DNA from 4 places in the Peribacillus muralis genome. Region 4 is predicted to be linked to each of the others. Evidence: riboswitches for the same ligand, from Rfam matches in the RefSeq annotation. Region 4 holds a riboswitch; each other region holds the start of a gene.
The links. A riboswitch is a leader RNA that binds a small molecule or an ion and turns the genes downstream of it on or off. The one in region 4 is predicted to bind thiamine pyrophosphate.

Region 1: it holds a riboswitch for thiamine pyrophosphate, as region 4 does, so the genes downstream of both, ABE28_RS17195 (ABC transporter substrate-binding protein) here and tenA (thiaminase II) in region 4, are expected to answer to the same signal.
Region 2: it holds a riboswitch for thiamine pyrophosphate, as region 4 does, so the genes downstream of both, tenA (thiaminase II) here and tenA (thiaminase II) in region 4, are expected to answer to the same signal.
Region 3: it holds a riboswitch for thiamine pyrophosphate, as region 4 does, so the genes downstream of both, thiC (phosphomethylpyrimidine synthase ThiC) here and tenA (thiaminase II) in region 4, are expected to answer to the same signal.

What each region holds. Positions count from the first base shown of each region.
Region 1 covers NZ_CP017080.1:3,534,644-3,539,382, reverse strand. Annotated here, with positions in the region: gene ABE28_RS17210 (amidohydrolase) at 1-405, shown strand, start outside; gene rarD (EamA family transporter RarD) at 453-1,382, shown strand; gene ABE28_RS17200 (hypothetical protein) at 1,447-2,277, opposite strand; TPP riboswitch at 2,509-2,618, shown strand; gene ABE28_RS17195 (ABC transporter substrate-binding protein) at 2,752-3,756, shown strand; gene ABE28_RS17190 (thiamine-binding protein) at 3,768-4,052, shown strand; gene ABE28_RS17185 (ABC transporter permease) at 4,049-4,739, shown strand, end outside.
Region 2 covers NZ_CP017080.1:2,178,131-2,182,869, reverse strand. Annotated here, with positions in the region: gene ABE28_RS10660 (energy-coupling factor transporter transmembrane component T family protein) at 1-712, opposite strand, end outside; gene ABE28_RS10655 (ABC transporter ATP-binding protein) at 723-2,189, opposite strand; gene ABE28_RS10650 (ECF transporter S component) at 2,202-2,786, opposite strand; gene tenA (thiaminase II) at 2,802-3,485, opposite strand; TPP riboswitch at 3,616-3,743, opposite strand; gene ABE28_RS10640 (lytic polysaccharide monooxygenase) at 4,571-4,739, shown strand, end outside.
Region 3 covers NZ_CP017080.1:786,291-791,029, forward strand. Annotated here, with positions in the region: gene ABE28_RS03795 (hypothetical protein) at 1-281, shown strand, start outside; gene ABE28_RS03800 (histidine phosphatase family protein) at 544-1,077, shown strand; gene ABE28_RS03805 (HAD family hydrolase) at 1,218-2,006, shown strand; TPP riboswitch at 2,122-2,238, shown strand; gene thiC (phosphomethylpyrimidine synthase ThiC) at 2,375-4,156, shown strand; gene ABE28_RS03815 (hypothetical protein) at 4,153-4,347, shown strand; gene ABE28_RS03820 (carboxymuconolactone decarboxylase family protein) at 4,412-4,739, opposite strand, start outside.
Region 4 covers NZ_CP017080.1:1,376,961-1,381,699, reverse strand. Annotated here, with positions in the region: gene ABE28_RS06635 (GNAT family N-acetyltransferase) at 68-574, shown strand; gene ABE28_RS06630 (aspartyl-phosphate phosphatase Spo0E family protein) at 658-852, opposite strand; gene ABE28_RS06625 (Fur-regulated basic protein FbpA) at 1,114-1,302, opposite strand; SAM riboswitch class I at 1,464-1,568, opposite strand; TPP riboswitch at 1,718-1,821, shown strand; gene tenA (thiaminase II) at 1,913-2,602, shown strand; gene thiW (energy coupling factor transporter S component ThiW) at 2,612-3,139, shown strand; gene thiD (bifunctional hydroxymethylpyrimidine kinase/phosphomethylpyrimidine kinase) at 3,108-3,914, shown strand; gene thiM (hydroxyethylthiazole kinase) at 3,911-4,726, shown strand; gene thiE (thiamine phosphate synthase) at 4,707-4,739, shown strand, end outside.

The sequences.
Region 1 (4,739 bases), 2.2 Mb from region 4:
GCATCCTCCTACGCGTGGAAAACTTATTTACGAATGGGAATCATTTGTGCGGGCGGTTCCGATGCACCGATCGAGCCATTAAATCCACTGTTGGGCATCCATGCGGCTGTCACGAGAGCGAAAATCGACAGTGATGAAGCTGGTTATGGTTTGGCTGAAAGGCTCACCGTCTATGAGGCATTTTCTCTTTATACGAAAGGGAGTGCCGCGGCAATAGGGCAGGAAAAGCGGCGCGGTATGATCAGTAAAGGATATGATGCCGACTTTACCGTATTCGATCAGGATGTCTTCACAGGAAAGCCGGAAGCTCTTCCGGGAGCCGAGGCAGTCATGACGGTCATTGATGACAGGATCATGTTTGATAAAAATAACAGTTGCAAAAGAAGCAATCCGAATGCAAAATAGTTAGATGGTTTTAAAAGATCAAGGAATGAATGGAAAGAAGGCAGGTTATGAAAGTGAATGAACAAAAAGAAGGGGCGATTTATGCCGCACTTTCTTATATGATGTGGGGAATCGTCCCGATTTACTGGAAATTCCTTCAGGGGGTCGGGGCAACAGAGATACTGGCGCAGCGGGTATTATGGTCTTTCGTTTTCATGCTGGTGTTATTGATGTTCATGAAAAAATGGCAAGCGTTTCTGGACTATTTCAAGCATATAGTTCGTAACCCGAAACTCTTTGCCGCTTTACTTACAGCGTCACTGCTCGTCACGGCTAATTGGGGAGTGTTCATCTGGGCTGTTAACTCCGGAAAGATCCTTGACACCAGTCTTGGTTATTATATCAATCCGCTAGTCAGCGTCCTCTTGGGTGTAGTCGTCTTAAAAGAAAAATTGAGCGGAGCGCAAATCATGTCGTTCATGCTTGCCGGAATCGGAGTCCTGATCCTTGGGATTCACTTCGGCACCATTCCTTGGGTTTCCCTTGTATTGGCGATGACCTTTGGGTTGTACGGCTTGGCAAAAAAAATGATCAAGGCCGAATCGGCAATCGGGCTGACGCTCGAAACGATGATGGTAACGCCTCTCGCCCTTGGTTACCTCATATACTTGTCGACCCAGTCGGACATGCAATTCTTCACAAATGGGAGCACAGGATTGCTGTTAGTGGGCGGCGGGGTCGTAACGGCTTTACCTCTTTTATATTTTGCGAAAGGGGCAGAAAAGATCCCGCTCTCGATGCTTGGGATTTTTCAGTATATCGCTCCGACCTTATCCTTGCTGATCGGTGTATTCGTCTATCATGAAAGCTTTACGAAAGCACATCTTTTAGCCTTTTTGTTCATCTGGTCAGCCTTGGCTGTTTATACGCTCTCCATTACGAAATGGGGGCAGGCAAGCGCCCGCAGGTTCAAAAGCAAAAGGGATATTGGTGCGTGAATAAGAAAGATGCTTGGTGGATCTATCCTCCAAGCATTTTTTTATAGTGGCGAATGCATTTGCATCAGGAAAGGTGTATCTTCGAGCCTATTTCCGTAACGATCAAATCAGGGAGACTTGCCAGACAGGGAATGCTTTGGGCGCGGCCGGGATATGGTTGGATTATGCCATAATAATAGGAGCTATCCAGGCTAACGATATGGTTTGTCAGGTATGCCGAAATAGTGGCATTCGATTTTCGATTATCGTTTAGCTCATCAATGATTCCTTTGGAATTGGTAATGCCGATCCCATGCCCAAAAAAGAGATTCTTTCCTAATAATATCGCATTTTCACCTTGCCATTCAGGCGTTTTTTCATCATGTTCCGGGTTTTTGAAATATAAGCAGTCCCCCGGTATATAATCCGTGCCACGGTGGACGAGCAGGATCATATTCGTTGGGGGATGCCAATCATAAAGAACTAGGTCGGAAAAAAGGTAATCAAACTGCCTCGGACCGATTACATCCATAATGGCTCTTAAGAATGTGACGACTATTGCAGTCCCGCATTCGAAAGCATATTGCCTTCCATTTTGGAAAATGTCGGCAATCGCAAGATGGGGACGAATCCCTGGCTGGAGGGTGAAGGTGCCATCCTTTGCAAGGCGCCAGTATTGTGGATTGGTTTCCGATTCCTCGAGTGTTGCAAATTCTGCACCGCTTTTATCTAATGAAATGGCTGCCTCCATGACTCGAAGCCTCAACTGAATTTCGAAATTAAGCTCTTCCAAGCTCCCGTATTCAAAAACGGTCGCATATCCCGCCAGCAATTGGAGCAGTTCCATCGCTTTGGCAGATGGTATACCTGGCTGGATTTGACTGACATCTAACCATTTGTGATTAATCTTGATCATGATCATATCCACCTTTTGCTTATGAGTTATAAATCTGGTACATGGAAATGTGTGTGCAGGTCATACTCATTATATGATTACCTGCAAGGAAGTGACTATTTGAACGAGGAAAGGTGCCAGTAGTGAAGCCTGATTCGGAAATGAGGCCGCAAGGTGAATTTTTTAGCGGAAGCAAATTAGTTTTCCCTTTTCTCCATGAATTGATATAATGATAGAGAAAAGTCCATAGTGCGAGAAATGTAGGGGAGCCAGTATTGCTGGCTGAGATTGCGTCCTTTAGACGCTGACTCTTTGAACCTGATCTGGATGGTGCCAGCGGAGGGAACATATTATGACAGATTTTCCGTTTTGTATGTTAACGTCCGAACTCATTTTCGGGCGTTTTTTGTTTTTTTATGATGATTTGAAAAATGCCCCTGGCGCCCTTAATATTCCTGCATGTGGATCTTATATGATGAGTAGGAGGATACCCGCTTGAATAAATTTTTGCCATTGCTGACTTCGTTGTTCCTTTTAGCTGGATGTGGCGCCGGCGGAACGAACGAAAAAGATGAAGCAACAAAAAAGGAAGACAATGAAGGATTGAAAAAAGTATCGGTCGTGCTCGATTGGACACCGAATACAAACCATACAGGATTGTATGTAGCGAAGGAAAAGGGGTATTTTAAAGAACAAGGATTGGATGTGGAAATCATCATGCCAGGTGAAGCCGGAGCGGACAAGCTTGTGGCCTCCGGGAAATCCGAATTTGGCGTAAGCTACCAGGAGGCCATTACCCAGGCCCGCGTACAGGGTGTGCCGATTGTTTCACTGGCTGCCGTCATCCAGCATAATACCTCTGGATTCGCATCTCCTGCGGCAAAAAACATTAAATCACCAAAGGATTTCGAAGGGAAAACCTATGGTGGCTGGGGGTCGCCGGTAGAAAAGGCCATCATGAATTCACTCATGAAAAAAGAAAATGCGGATGTAAATAAAGTCGATATCGTCAATACAGGGGATGCTGATTTTTTCACTTCAGTTAAAAGGGATGTAGACTTCGCCTGGATTTATTATGGATGGACGGGTGTCGAGGCCGAGCTGAGGAATGAAAAGCTGAATATGGTTTACTTGACCGATTACTCGGATAAGCTCGATTACTATACACCTGTCTTGACAACAAACGAAAAGCTGATCAAAGAAGATCCAGAAACCGTTAAGGCATTCGTCCATGCAGCTTCTAAAGGGTATCAGTTTGCAATCGATGATCCCGATACGGCAGCGGACATTTTAATGAAGGCCGCCCCGGACCTGGATGCGAAACTAGTAAGGAAGAGCCAGGCGTGGCTTGCAGATAAATATCAGGATGATGCTCCGCGCTGGGGTGAACAGAAGCTTGACATATGGAAGAATTACAGTGATTGGATGAGAGAAAATAAGCTTCTTGAAGGTGAGTTCAAACCTGAAGAGGCGTTTACCAATGAGTTTCTACCAAATTAGGAGGAAGAAAAATGGCCAGTTCTTTAATTAGCATACAAATCATCCCTAAAGGTGAAAATGTCATTCCTTTAGTTGATGAAGCAATCAAGATCATAGATGAGTCAGGTGTCAAATACGAGGTTCACCCGCTAGAAACGACCATGGAGGGTGAGCTTGCCCAGCTATTTGCGGTGATAGAAAAAATGAATGAAAGAATGATTGAATTAGGTTCGCCGAACGTCATTTCCCAAGTCAAAATATTGTACCAGCCGAGCGGGATCACGATGGATACGTTGACGGAGAAGTATCGGGCATGATCGGAAGGAGAATTTGGAAGAAGGGGGCTCCCTTCTTTCTTTTAGTATTGCTGCTGATTGCATGGGAGTCAGCCACAGCGATATTGAAAATAGAAAAATGGCTGCTTCCTTCCCCATCTGCCATTTTCATTGAAGGTATCGAGTCCTTTCATAATCTTTTGGGTCACCTGTTATCGACGACTGAGCTTGCGATAGCCGGTTTTTTAATTGGAAGCTGTATCGGCTTATTGATAGCAGCGGCCTTGCATCTGTTTTCAGGTGTTAAAGATGCCGTTTATCCCCTGCTCATCCTGTCACAAAATATTCCAATCATCGTGCTGGCACCGCTCTTGGTGATTTGGTTTGGTTTTGGGATGCTGCCTAAGCTCATCGTCATATCACTCGTATGCTTTTTTCCGGTTGCCGTTGCCTCATTGGATGGCCTGCGCCAGACACCGTATGAACTTAAGCATTATTTTAAGATGATGGGAGCGGGAAACAGCCAGTTGTTTTGGAAGTTAGAGCTGCCCCACTCTCTTCCGTTCATTTTCTCTGGCCTCAAAATTTCGGCCACGTATAGTGTAATGGGTGCAGTCATTTCGGAGTGGCTCGGGGCGAAATCCGGGATTGGCGTTTATATGACACTTGCTTCCTCCGCGTTTCGGACCGATCGGGTTTTTGTAGCCATTTTCATCATTATGGGATTGA
Region 2 (4,739 bases), 800 kb from region 4:
TGAATCCTTGATCTTTTTTGGAAAAACCATACTCATAATAGTAGGTCCTCTCCCTCGTATCCGTAAATCGCTTCGCCTCCATCGCAACCGCAATCCGGTGAGCCCGTCTAATGCTTCCAGATAACAACGGGATGGAATAAGCCTTCATCTTGAAATAGATCGCCTTGATTCCGGTTCCCCGTTCGAACCCGCGTACTTTCATTGCGTTCCTTATCATTTGAAACTCCTCCATCATGATCGGTATGAGCCTTAATGCCGCCATGAAACTATAGGCATATTTCGGTTTAAGCTTGATTTGCTGCATCAAGGAATAAAACAAGTTCACGGGTCTCGTCGTCAAGGAAAAAGTCAATCCCAGAGCCGCAAAAAGCAGCGCCCGAAAGCCGACCAGTACCCCCCTCATGAAGCTTTCTTCCGTGATCGATATCAAGCCCCACTCAAACCAGAGTGTCTCACCTTTGCCAAAGAAAATCATCGCCGAAGAAGTGGAAATGAATATGAAGCAAAAAGGGATGAACAAAAGTAACATACGTTTTATCGAATGACCTGAAAAACACAAGAGCAATAGTAAAACACCAATGGTCACATTCATCATGTAATTGGAATCATGGATGAATAATGCCACGAAGCATAACGCAATCAAAATGCATAGCTTCAAGCTTGGATTAACCTTATGAAGCCATGTTTCTGCACCTGCAAAATTCACCTGCATGCCACTCCTTCTAAAATATATATGCTTCAGGCTCCGGTAATCGGTGCTGCTGGATGACTTTTTCATCACTAATTACGCGACCATCTTCCACCGTCCAGATCCTCGTTGCGAAGTGATCGGAAATATGATCGTCATGGGTCACCATGATAACCGTCCCCCCATGGCGGCGATATTCCTCGAACCATTCCAGTAACGCAAAGGTATTTTTCGAATCTTGGCCAAAGGTAGGCTCATCCAAAAGAATGATTTGTTTGTCGGTCACGATTGAGGCAGCCACACTCAAGCGACGTTTTTGACCCATTGATAATTGAAACGGATTTTTAGCGTGATGTGTTTCCAAATGAAATACTTCAAGGAGTTCACGGACTACTTCATCTATTTCTTGCGGATGTTTTTTGTTGATTCGCAAACTGTAGGCGATTTCTTCGTATACAGAATGTGCAACGAACTGGAATTCAGGATTTTGAAACACGAAGGTCATGAAATCGGTTAGGTTTTTCACCTTTTTGATTGGTGTTCCTGCTATTTCATACTCTCCTGTCGTGTGAATAAATTGCATCAATGCATGTAATAACGTACTCTTGCCCGCTCCATTTTCGCCGTTGATGACAACCCATTCCCCCGGATAGACCTTCAGCTCCTCAACCTTGATTTTCGCTTCTTTTTTCCGAAAGCCGCCAAAACCCTGCACATGCAAAATGGGGCTGTCATCACTAACTCGGTACTCACGAGCGAGTTTATGATGTTGGATATACTCATCCCAAACTCCCGGGAACCATATTCCATATTCTTTCATTTCGTATTCATATCGAGAAAGAACGTCGTCTTTCGCACCATCTGCAATGATTTGGCCATCATCATTAAAAAGGACGATTCGTTCGATGAATTCCAAAACATGATCAATTTTATGTTCCACGATAATAATCGTCTTATCTTGTCCAATTTCCTTCAGCATGTCCCACATTTCCTTTGTTCCTCGTGGATCAAGCATAGCAGTCGGTTCATCCAGGAAAATGACTTCCGGTTCCAGCGCCAAGACAGACGCTATCGCAAGCCGCTGCTTCATCCCGCCTGATAAGGTATCGATACTTGTATGAATATTACTAAGCTTCAAACCTACCTGACTGATATAATATTGGATTTTCTCCTTCATTTCTTCCTTTGGTACTGAAAGGTTTTCCAGGACGAAGGCAATTTCCTCATCGGCAAACGGCATGCAGAACTGACTATCGGGATCTTGAAAAACGAATCCCCATGAAGCTGGGCATGTCAATTGTTCCGCCTTCATCGGAACTTCGATGGATTGTGGGATCAGCCCGCTTAAAACTTGCAATAGCGTCGACTTTCCACTTCCAGATGGCCCTAACAATAAAACCTTTTCACCTTTATCAATCGAGACGGATAGGTCCTTGAATAGCAAGGTCCCCTCGCCTGGAAACTTCAATCTTAACTTTTCGACATGAGCGATTCGTTCCAACCTCATCCACCTCTACTTCTGGTCCAGTTCGGCATAATCCTTGCTTGATACTGGACGGACAAGATTCGTTACTCCCGTTGCTTCCAACACCCGTACAAGGTAGTACGCAAACACTCCAGCAAAGAAAACCGACCCGATAAATCTAGCAATTAAAAACAATAGTAAATTCCAAACGGAGAGCGAGCCGATTTCCCCGTAGGCAAAATCCATGACGACCGATCCAAGGCAGGAAGCAATCGCCGCTAAAACGGCCACTGATAAATTGAAGTTTTTATATTTGAACGCCATGAATACCAGTTCCGCGAATAACCCTTGCACAACCCCATATAAAAGGACGGTCAACCCCCACGGAGAGCCAAGAAAGAATTCACCCGACGCTGCCGCAATTTCTGCCAACAGTGCCACACCAGGTTTTCGCAAAACCAAAAAGGCAACGGGTCCTGCCATAAACCACATTCCATAAATCAGTTGATCAAGATGTAATCCAAATGGTTTAACGGAATAATAAATCGAACCCCAAAGGATATAGACAATACCAAAAGCGACGGCAATCACGATCGTGACCAATATATCCGTTAATTTCAACCCTTTTTTCATCGTTTCAATCTCCCTTTACACTTCTAGTGTTTTCTTAGGTACCGGCCATGTTTCCATACGATAAGCCATTTCCCAAAATGAATATTCATATTGGCTGCTAAGGATGAAATGCTCTTTCATCCGTTCTTTATCTGCATCCGTTACTTTTTCAGCAATCTCATCAAGCCTTGCAATTTGTTCTTCAACTAAAGAACGGAACCACTCTCCACCGTATGCCGCAATCCATTCTTGATAAATCGGCTCATCTGGATTGCACCCTTGCAGCTTTTCACCTATTTCATAATAAAGCCAATAACATGGCAGGATAGCGGCAATTACATCTCCTAAATGTCCTGAATAAGCCACACGATACATATGGGACGTATACGCATAAGCCGTCGGAGCTGGCTTGAAGTTTACCTTCTCTTCTTCCGTGATACCCAATTTCCCGGAAAAATTTTCGTGAAGCCTCAACTCCGCTTCATACGTTCCTTGAGCATGCCCAGCAAGCCTGCTCGTTGTATGTAAATCTTCAGCCTTCACTGCACCTAAAGCTTGAACTCTGGAAAAATGAGATAAATAGTATGCATCCTGCATCACATAAAAACGAAAACACTCCAATGGCAATGTGCCATCCCCTATTCCGGTAACGAACTTGTGTTCAAAACTAGCTTCCCAAATATGATCCACCTCTTGCCGAATTACCTCTGAAAACTTCATCCTCATTACCTCCATATTTTATTTTCCAAATGAAAGATACAGGAAACACCGCCCTCTTTTTTGACAAATAAAAAACCACTTTCTTTAACGTAAGAAAGTGGTTGTAGTTGAAATAATACAAAAAAACGTATCGTCCCAGACCCCACTTCCCTACGCTGGTTTAAACCAGATCAGGTTCCAAGGGTCTTAAAGTCATTCTTTAATCTCAGCTTCTCAGGTAAAATGGGATTTACCAATAAAGCACCCCTAGTGGTACAAATTGTATATATAACTCATTTGCCTTTATATTAACATGATAAATACAATTGTCAAACAGATTAGAAAAAAATTCAAGCCGATACCTTCTTAAGTTGGATTTGCTGGATTGCACAGTTTGGCGGGTTAACAGTCAATTTGCGCTGATATGGCACGAAAAGATTTTTTTCATCATTCAATAATTTTAGGGTGGGTTTAGCGATTGTGTCTTCATTAGTAGAAGAGAACCCAAAAAAGTTAGACACTTTATTTAGGCAGTCTTGAGAGAGTGAACCCGGCAATCTATCGGGCTCATGTCTTATACTTTTACTTTGATCCGTTGATGATTGTAGTAATGGATATATCTCTGCTTAGTCAAATTCTTGAAGATACAGTAATCCTGAACTGAATGACCGCATTATCGAGACAATTTCTTTTACGCGTAATCTTGCCGATGTTCCTTTTGAACGAACGGCATTTTTCATCCTTACCAGTGACTTCAATCCTAGTTCAATCATCAAACGGGGATGGTTTTATGATTGATGTGAACACGTAGTTCTATTTATCATGGTTAGTGGCCCCTTTTTCTTTGGTTTAAGGACAAAAATGAATTTGTATCACATGAAATTAGACCTTCCATTCCATGTTTCCCCATCTCCTTTTAACCAGTTTTAAGTATACGATCTTATTACATTACAGAAAATTTATCATAAAATTCATTTTAAGTAAAAAATAACTAGAAATGCCACAATTTCATTATTATCTTTGTTATTCTATTAATTGAATTGCTTGTCTTTTTTAGATCGTTAAAGGAAGCGAGTAATTTGGAAATTGGATGAAGAGGTGATTAGATGAATTGGACAAGTACAGTGTTGAAAGGATTATTGACTGCAGGTGTTTTTGGATTGGGAGCCTGGTTGTCAGCAGAAGTTGCTTCTGCTCATGGGTACATAGAAAAACCGGCAAGCAGAGGGTATATCGGTTCATTGGAGAAGCAGGAAATAGGCTGGCAATCTGCAC
Region 3 (4,739 bases), 590 kb from region 4:
TGGAATCGGAGCATATCTTTGCTGATGAAACTGGAAGTATTTATGGCAGCTTTGGCATTGATCAAAGCATCGAGATCTATGATGAAGTACTGGCTGTCATCCCGTTCGATGAGGTAATCGGCAAGGAGAATTGGCATGAGATAGTGGATGCCTCGATAACGGTGGAGAAGCTTAAGGAGCAGCTCGGAAAAGCCCTCAATGATTATCAATTCAGTGATTTAAGCGGGAAATATAAATTCAGGAAAAGATGTACGATCACCGAACTTCAATTCATGGGTTAATAGATTGATGGAGAAGGCAAATGCTTTCTCTTTTTTCCATTAGACGATGATATATCTCGTTCACTTGCTGTTTGCCACCCGGTGATGCTTCCTCCTTGTTAGGTAACGTGAAGAAATGGGTACCAAATAAGAGAACAGAGGGATAAAGTATTGTAATGCTAACGCTTTTATTCAATGAATGGTTCCTTATAGAGTATAAGGTATTACATATTGATTTAATGGTAGAGAGAAAAAAAGAATTTGCATGTGAAGAGGAGTACTTATGAAAATTGGATTGGTAAGGCATTTTAAGGTGTCACATGAATTCCCGACCGGGAGATCTGTGTCGGGGGATGACATGAAGCAGTGGTTTCTCGATTACGATGCTGCGGATATCATTTATGGATCGACTCCATTAGGTAAGACGGAATGGGAGGAATGCTATTGCAGTGATATGCCGAGGGCAGTCAAGACTGCGGAACATATTTATCCTGGCACGATTCACTTTATGGAGGAGCTGCGGGAAATCCCTTCCCCGCCCCTGAAAGGGAAGGTGAAGCTGCCCTTCATCCTTTGGGCCATCTGGATTCGCTGCTGCTCAGTCATGAACAAGCAAACAAGAATGGAAATTAAGATTGCAAAGCGGAGAATCAATAAAGTATTGGACGAGATATTTGCAAAGGGGGAAAGAGATATCTTGATCGTGTGTCATGCCGCACTTATGGTCTATTTAAGGAAAGAGCTGATAAGGCGGGGGTTTGGAGGTCCGAAATTCAAGCTTGCGAGCAATGGAAGGCTATATATTTTCGAAAGGTGATGAAGTATCTCCGCAAGATGATGGATTAAAGAAAGGTCCAGTCATTTTCCGAATAGTTATTCATTTTCCCATGGTTGTAGTTTATTATTGTACTAATGTAATTTTAACGAATTCCATAATGGGGAAAGAGGTTGGATGATTTGGTTAAGGCAGTATTTTTTGATTTGGATGATACGTTACTTTGGGATCAGAAAAGTGTGAAAGAGGCTTTTGTCGCCACATGTGAAGCGGCTAGTGAGAAATATGATTTACATGTCGGCGAGTTTGAGGAAGCTGTCCGAAAGGAAGCACGTGAGCTTTACTCTTCTTACGATACATATGCATTTACGCAGATGATCGGAATCAACCCTTTTGAAGGATTATGGGGTGATTTTAACGACGATCATGACGAATTCAGGAAGATGGCGGAAATTGTACCGGCTTACCGAAATGAAGCTTGGACGAGGGGCTTGAAGGCCTTGGGAATCGATGACCCTGAATTCGGGCTTGAGCTGGCAGAGCGTTTTCCTGCCGAAAGGCGTAAGAAACCGTTTATCTACGAAGAGTCCTTCCAAGTACTGGATGAATTGAAAGGGAAGTACAAATTGCTTTTGCTGACGAACGGCTCTCCAGAACTGCAAAATACGAAGCTTGAAATTACACCTGAACTGGTTCCATATTTTGATAGGATCGTCATTTCAGGAGCGTTCGGGTGCGGTAAACCGGATGCGTCCATTTTTGAGCATGCTTTGGAAATCATGGATTTGGATAAAGATGAAGTATTGATGGTCGGAGATAATTTAATGACCGATATCCTCGGGGCATCAAGAGTGGGTATAAAGTCGGTCTGGATAAACCGCGAGGATAAGGAACGGACTGAGGTGCATCCAACCTATGAAATCAGGCATTTGGCGGAGTTATTCCCCATTCTTGCGAGCTTGGAGGATTGAATTTTTGATCTCGATTGCATAATGAAGCATGGTGCTGATGCTGGAAATATTAGGACTTTGAAATGATTTACAGAATGAAACGGGTGAGATATAGTTACCCTGTATTCGATTATATTGTTCAGACTAGGGGTGTCCAATAAACGTTGGGCTGAGAGAGAAGCGCGTTAAAGCTTCTTAACCCTCAGGACCTGATCTGGTTCATACCAGCGTGGGGAAGTTAGAATCTACTAAGCATTGACGATTAAGTTGGTCAGTCCTGTAGTCATACTAACGTTAGCCAGGTCTTAAATTGGAGATCTGGCTTTTTCGTGCGAAAAATGGATTGGATTTTGTCCTTTTTAAATCAATTGAAAAGGAGAAATGAAATCATGATGGGTAATTCAGTAAACGATTTGAACGTTTCGATTATGTCCAGTTTTGCAGGAAGTAAAAAGGTGTATGTAGAGGGATCTAGACTTGATATTAAAGTTCCTATGCGCGAAATTAAGCTAAGTCCGACTACCGGGACCTTCGGTGAGGAGGAGAATCCGCCTTTACGGGTTTATGACACGAGCGGCCCCTATACGGATACAGGATATCCGGTGGATATTCATAAAGGACTCGACCCGATTAGACGCAGCTGGGTCCTGGAGCGTGAAGACGTTGAGGCATATGAAGGACGGGAAATAAAACCCGAGGATAACGGATACAAAAAAACAGGGTCAAAGTCCAATGCGGATATCTTTCCGGGATTGAAAAGGAAACCGTTACGGGCGAGGGAGGGTAGAAATGTAACCCAGCTTCATTATGCACGAAAAGGACTGATCACCCCTGAAATGGAGTTCATTTCAATTAGGGAAAATGTCGATCCCGAGTTCGTGAGAGAAGAGGTAGCGAGCGGAAGGGCGATCATTCCGGCAAATATTAACCATCCTGAAAGTGAGCCGATGATCATCGGGCGTAATTTTCACGTGAAAATAAATGCGAATATTGGAAACTCGGCCGTCAGTTCATCGATTGAAGCCGAGGTGGAGAAAATGACTTGGGCTACACGGTGGGGAGCAGACAACATCATGGACCTTTCCACAGGTAAGAATATCCATACGACACGGGAATGGATAATCAGGAATTCCCCTGTGCCAGTTGGAACGGTCCCGATTTATCAAGCTTTGGAAAAAGTGAATGGAATTGCAGAAGATTTAAATTGGGAGGTCTTTCGGGACACGTTAATCGAGCAGGCTGAGCAGGGTGTCGATTACTTCACGATACATGCTGGTGTGCTTTTGCGGTATATCCCCCTCACAGCAAAGCGGGTTACGGGAATCGTATCCAGGGGAGGGTCGATCATGGCTCAATGGTGTCTGGCCCATCACACAGAAAGCTTCCTCTATACCCATTTTGAAGAGATTTGTAAAATCATGAAGACATATGATATTTCTTTCTCATTAGGAGACGGGCTTCGTCCCGGATCGATTGCAGATGCGAATGATGAAGCACAATTCGCAGAATTGGAAACATTGGGCGAGTTGACGAAGCTTGCTTGGAAGCATGATGTTCAAGTCATGGTGGAAGGTCCTGGACATGTGCCGATGCATTTGATCAAGGAAAACATGGATAAGCAGCTGGAAGTGTGTCAAGAAGCCCCATTCTATACTTTAGGACCTTTGACAACAGACATAGCTCCTGGCTACGATCACATTACTTCGGCGATTGGTGCGGCGATGATTGGCTGGTTTGGAACGGCCATGCTCTGTTACGTAACACCGAAAGAGCATCTCGGCCTTCCGAACAAGGAAGATGTTCGAATCGGTGTCATTACCTACAAAATTGCCGCTCACGCAGCTGATCTTGCAAAAGGCCATCCGCATGCACGAAAACGTGATGATGCCCTCTCCAAGGCTAGATTCGAATTTCGGTGGAGAGATCAATTCAACCTTTCCCTCGACCCTGAAAGAGCTGTCGAATATCATGATGAAACTCTGCCGGCCGAAGGCGCCAAAACGGCACATTTCTGCTCCATGTGCGGACCTAAATTCTGCAGTATGAGAATTTCTCAGGACATACGTGATTTAGCGAAAGAAAAGGGACTCGGTTTTGAGACCGTAATCGGAGAGGGACTAAAAGAAAAAGCGAATGAGTTCAGGAAAACGGATGGAACCATCTATCAATGATTTATGAGAGAAAAAGTTCGTTGAATCGGGTCATCCAAATAAAGGTTGAAATGAAAGAGCTGGAAGCACAATTGGAGCAACTGAAGAAAGAGCTGAACATCCTTCGGGAAAGTTGCACTCATGAATTTGAAAAAAAAGATTATGTACAAAAATGCATGAAGTGTCACTTAATCGAAAGCCTGCAATGGTAGAGCCCTCTTTCCTGATTTTTCATGGATAAGGAAAAGGGATAGGACCAGTCCTATCCCTTCTTTATTATTGTTTCATCTGATTGATTTCCTGTATGCACTCCTGGATGAGGGTCACTGCCTGGCTCATGGTCGCGCCTCCTCCGAATGCCGCTGTCACCCCAATGGCTTCAAGGATTTCCTGTTCCGAACAGCCTTGATCCAGGCATCCTTTAGTATGGTAGATGATGCAGTATTCGTCTTGTGAGTAAAGACTGATTCCCAATGCAATAAGCTGTTTTTCCTTCTTGGTCAATTGACCTTCTTTAAAGCACTCTTCCGTAAAGGAATTGAATTTCTCGGCAAGATCGGGCATTTTCTCCGTAAAAACACCAATTCCAGCCTTATAATCATGA
Region 4 (4,739 bases):
TCATTAACAAATTTATGAAATGGGCACTTCTGGATGTTGAAAAAAGTAATGGATTGGAGAGTAGATGATGAACGAGTACATACAATTCAGAGAGGCTGAATTATCGGATTTGCCTAAAATTGTGGAAATATATAATTCGACAATTGCCTCAAGAATGGTCACTGCAGATACGGACCCGATAACTGTACAATCGAGGGTTAATTGGTTTGAGGAGCATAATTCAGAAAGTAGACCGCTATTTGTCATTACTTTAGAAGGAGAAACTGCAGGATGGATGAGCTTTCAATCTTTCTACGGACGGCCTGCCTATAATTCCACAGCAGAGATCAGCATCTATATCGATGATTATTTCCGGGGAAAAGGAATCGGACGGGTTTCGATTCAAAAGGCTATTGAAGTAAGCCCGAAATTAGGGGTAAAGACTCTATTAGGATTCATATTTGCTCACAATATACCTAGCATGAAGCTCTTTTCCAAATTTGGTTTCGAAGAATGGGCACACTTACCTCAAGTTGCCGAGCTGGATGGCATTGAACGGGATTTAGTCATCCTTGGTAAACGCATTGATGGATAATCATTAACTTAAAAGCTATTGCCTTAGGCAATAGTCTTTTTATTTTCACGAAGAAGTCCATCAACCTAATTGAACCAGAGTATTTAAAAATACCTATACACTTTCTGAAGAGAAAAATATTCAGCTTCCCTTGTCTTTGTTAACGCATTTAACAGGGTGTCCAATTCTTGACTTGCTTGAATCGTCAGTAGACTGTTTATACCGAAATTCTCCGCCAATTCAATCATCTCTTGCCTTTTTTCTTCTATTATTTCAGGGGTTATCTTTCGGGAAAACAATTTATATACACCTCCCATAAATTCAATATTTTTACACTATAATCATAATGAAATTCATAGTTAAAATCAACTATTTACTTGTTGCGAAATTGTGTTTCCACACCCGTTAAATGTGACAAATTACTCATGACTTTTTCAAATGTGTATTTTTTGTGACACCCGCTCTTAAGACGTCAAAAAAGCATTCACCCATGTACACTGTGAATGCTTTTGCCATTTATATTTTATTTCATTATGACGAAATGATAGCCTTACCTCTTGCTATGTCATCCACTCTGTAGGAGATTCACTATCAGTCCTATTTATAACGATCTTATATTCATCTTCCAAAACTTTTAAAGGGGCATCATAAAGGTGCCTTTCATCAGAGGTTTTGTATACTCCTTTCGCCAATAGCTCCTCTATCAGCAACGCCTTTCTCTGCTCGATACCCTTGAATATTTCTGCCATGTAAATGGCTCCTTTCCTTGTCCGCTTATAGCCTAAGCTGTCTTTACAAGTCTCATTTTCACCAAATTATATATACCTTTTCTATTATGTCCTTAAACGCTATTTTGCAAAAATAAAAGCCTCTTCAATTAAAGAAGAGGCTGACAGGGTCCGGACGGCTCTTCTTATCTTCCAAGCAAACGCTTGTTGGATGTAGCACAGTTCCCAATACGGGTCTGCTGCCGAGGTTTCATAGGGCCAAGTCCCTCCACCTCTCTGGATAAGAATTCAATTATATAAATGATGTGAACATAATAATATCCCAATAATTCACAAAAGTCAATTACCTGTTTCCCCGCTTTTTTTCTCTCTCCCCCTTCAAAGCCGGGTTGCATTTTCTTGGCTTTCTGATATGATGTCAGTAATTACATACAACACACACCACTAGGGGAGTCTTTTTAAGACTGAGATGGAAGTCATTCCGGACCCTTTGAACCTGAACCGGCTCATACCGGCGGAGGAAAGTGGATGATATAGGTCCATTCCTTATATCCATCTGCCCCGTTCCGTTATTCAGGAACGGGGTTTTATTTTGGCAGTAAACATTTCCATACATTTTAAGGGGGATACGATGAAGCATACTAAATCAAAAACCTTCAGTGACAGACTTCATGAAAGTGCAAAGGAAATCTGGAAAAGGAACCATTCACATCCCTTTGTCCAAGCGATCGGGAACGGAACGCTTCCTGAGCATAAATTCGCTTATTACTTAAAGCAAGACTATATCTATTTGATGGATTATTCCAAGCTTTTCGCTTTAGGAGTCATTAAAGCGCATAATGTTGAAACCATGGCAAAATTTGCGGAAATCTTGAATGAAACGATTCAGATTGAAATGGATATCCATAGGCAATATGCCTTGGAATTCGGAATCACCTCCAAGCAATTGGAGGATACCGAGCCTACTCCCACCACACTTGCCTATTCAGGTTATATGCTAAATGCAGCCCAGCATGGGACACTGGCCGACCTGATTGCCTGTCTCCTTCCATGCGCTTGGGATTATTATGAAATCGGCTTGCTTTTAAAAGAACGAAACGGTAAAGACTTGGACAATAATCGCTATTCGAAATGGATTGAATCCTATTCCTCCCCAGAATTTGGTGAAGCGCACAAGTGGCTGATAACCTTATTGGAGGAATTGACGGAAGGTATGCCCGAAAAGGAACTGCAGCGATTGGAAAAGCACTTCTTGGTTACATCCCGCTATGAATATTTATTCTGGGATATGGTTCAAAATGAGCAGGATTGGCCGTTATAGGTCGTAGACATGATGTTTAGCCCAATTAAAAAAATGACGCTGACGGCAATGATCACGGCCATAACGACTTTAACAAGCTCCTTTCTATTCATCCCGGTAGGATTTGTGAAAGCTTTTCCGATTCAACACCTGGCCAATATCCTGACTGCCGTTTTACTCGGTCCTGCTTATGCGGTAACACAAGCTTTCCTAGTTTCCTTGATTAGAAACATATCTGGCACAGGTTCAATTTTCGCCTTTCCGGGCAGCATGTTCGGTGCCCTCTTGGCTGCTTTCCTTTATCGCAGGACACAACGCTTGACATTCGCATGTATTGGGGAAGTGACGGGGACCGGCATTCTAGGTTCACTTGCCTGCTATCCGATCGCGGCCCTGCTATTGGGCGAAAAGGCGACTCTTTTTGGTATGTTGCCTGCTTTTTTGCTCAGTTCATTTTCAGGTGCCATTTTCGCTTTCATTTTATTGAAAATATTATTAAAAAATGATTATATGAAGGGGTTTTTTCATGAAAAAAGCACTAACCATCGCAGGCTCTGACTCTGGGGGAGGCGCCGGGATACAAGCCGATATCAAAACATTTTCTGCACACGGTGTTTTTGGAATGTCCGTCATCACGGCCGTTACTGCACAAAACACAATGGAAGTACGTTCCGTGCAGGCGATCGACACTGCAATCATCACTGATCAAATTGCAGCCATTTTTGAAGATATACACGTCGATGCAGTAAAAATAGGCATGCTTGGTTCAAAAGAAATCGTCGAAACAGTCGCTGATTCCTTAACTGCCTTTTCACCTGCCATCGCTATCCTAGATCCAGTCATGATTTCCAAAAGCGGCCACCATTTGCTGGACGAACGAGCCGTTACTGCCCTAAAAGCGAAATTACTTCCGCTTGCAACACTTGTCACCCCTAATGTACCAGAGGCCGAGGTTCTTACTGGCTTATCGATCCGAACCGAGCAAGATTTTTACAAGGCATGCCTTTCCTTGACAGAATTAGGGTCAAATGCCGTTTTACTCAAAGGAGGACATGCAGAGGGGAACCCAAACGACCTTTTTTATGACGGGACGAACTTTCACTGGATCAAGGGAGAAAGGATCGATACAAAAAACACTCACGGTACAGGCTGTACCCTCTCCTCCGCGATTACATCCAACATGGCAAATGGACTATCGCTGCGAGAGTCGATTGAACAGGCTAAGCTCTATATTTCTGAAGCGATACGCAATAGCTTTTCAATAGGTGCAGGACATGGGCCTGTCCATCATTTTCATTCATTTTCAAAAAAAGAGCGGAGTGAATCCCTATGAAACTTTCAATAGCTGACTTGTTTGAAAAAGTAAGAGAAAGAAAACCACTTGTTCACCAAATCACCAACTTTGTTACGGTCAACGACTGTGCGAACGCCACGCTCGCCATCGGTGGATCGCCTGTTATGACATCCAGTCCTAAAGAAGTGAAAGATATGGTCAGTTTAGCAGATGCCTTGGTCCTGAACTTCGGGACAATTGATGAAAGATCCCTGGAGGCCATGGAGATAGCCGGCAGGACGGCGAATTCCAGGAATATCCCTGTCATATTGGATCCAGTGGGAGTTGGGGCCACACCCTATCGAACAGAGAAAGCAAATGAGCTACTGAAGAAGGTCTCCTTCCAGGTCATCCGCGGAAATGCGAGCGAGATCCAGCGTTTGATAGGTGGGGAAATCGTAACACGAGGAGTGGACTCAGAGGAACTTGAGATAAGCAATGCAGAGCTTGCCGCATCTGCAGCAAACCTCCTGGATAGCATCATCGTGGTCAGCGGGGCAATCGATGCTGTTAGCAATGGAAAACATACGACCGTTATTGATAATGGAAACATCCTTTTAACGAATGTAACAGGCACTGGTTGCATGGCTACCGCTCTTATCGGCGCTTTTACCGGCGTCACGGATGACTATTATGCTGCAGCTGTTGCCGGGATTTCGACGATGAGCATTTCAGGGGAACTCGCCGCCGAAAACCTCCAACAAAATGACGGGACAGGAACATTTCGGGTGCGATTAATTGATGCCATATCAAGAATGAATAAGGAATTGTGGATGAACGGAGTGAAGATAAGTGAAGAAATCGCAAATTGATTTAAGCCTATAT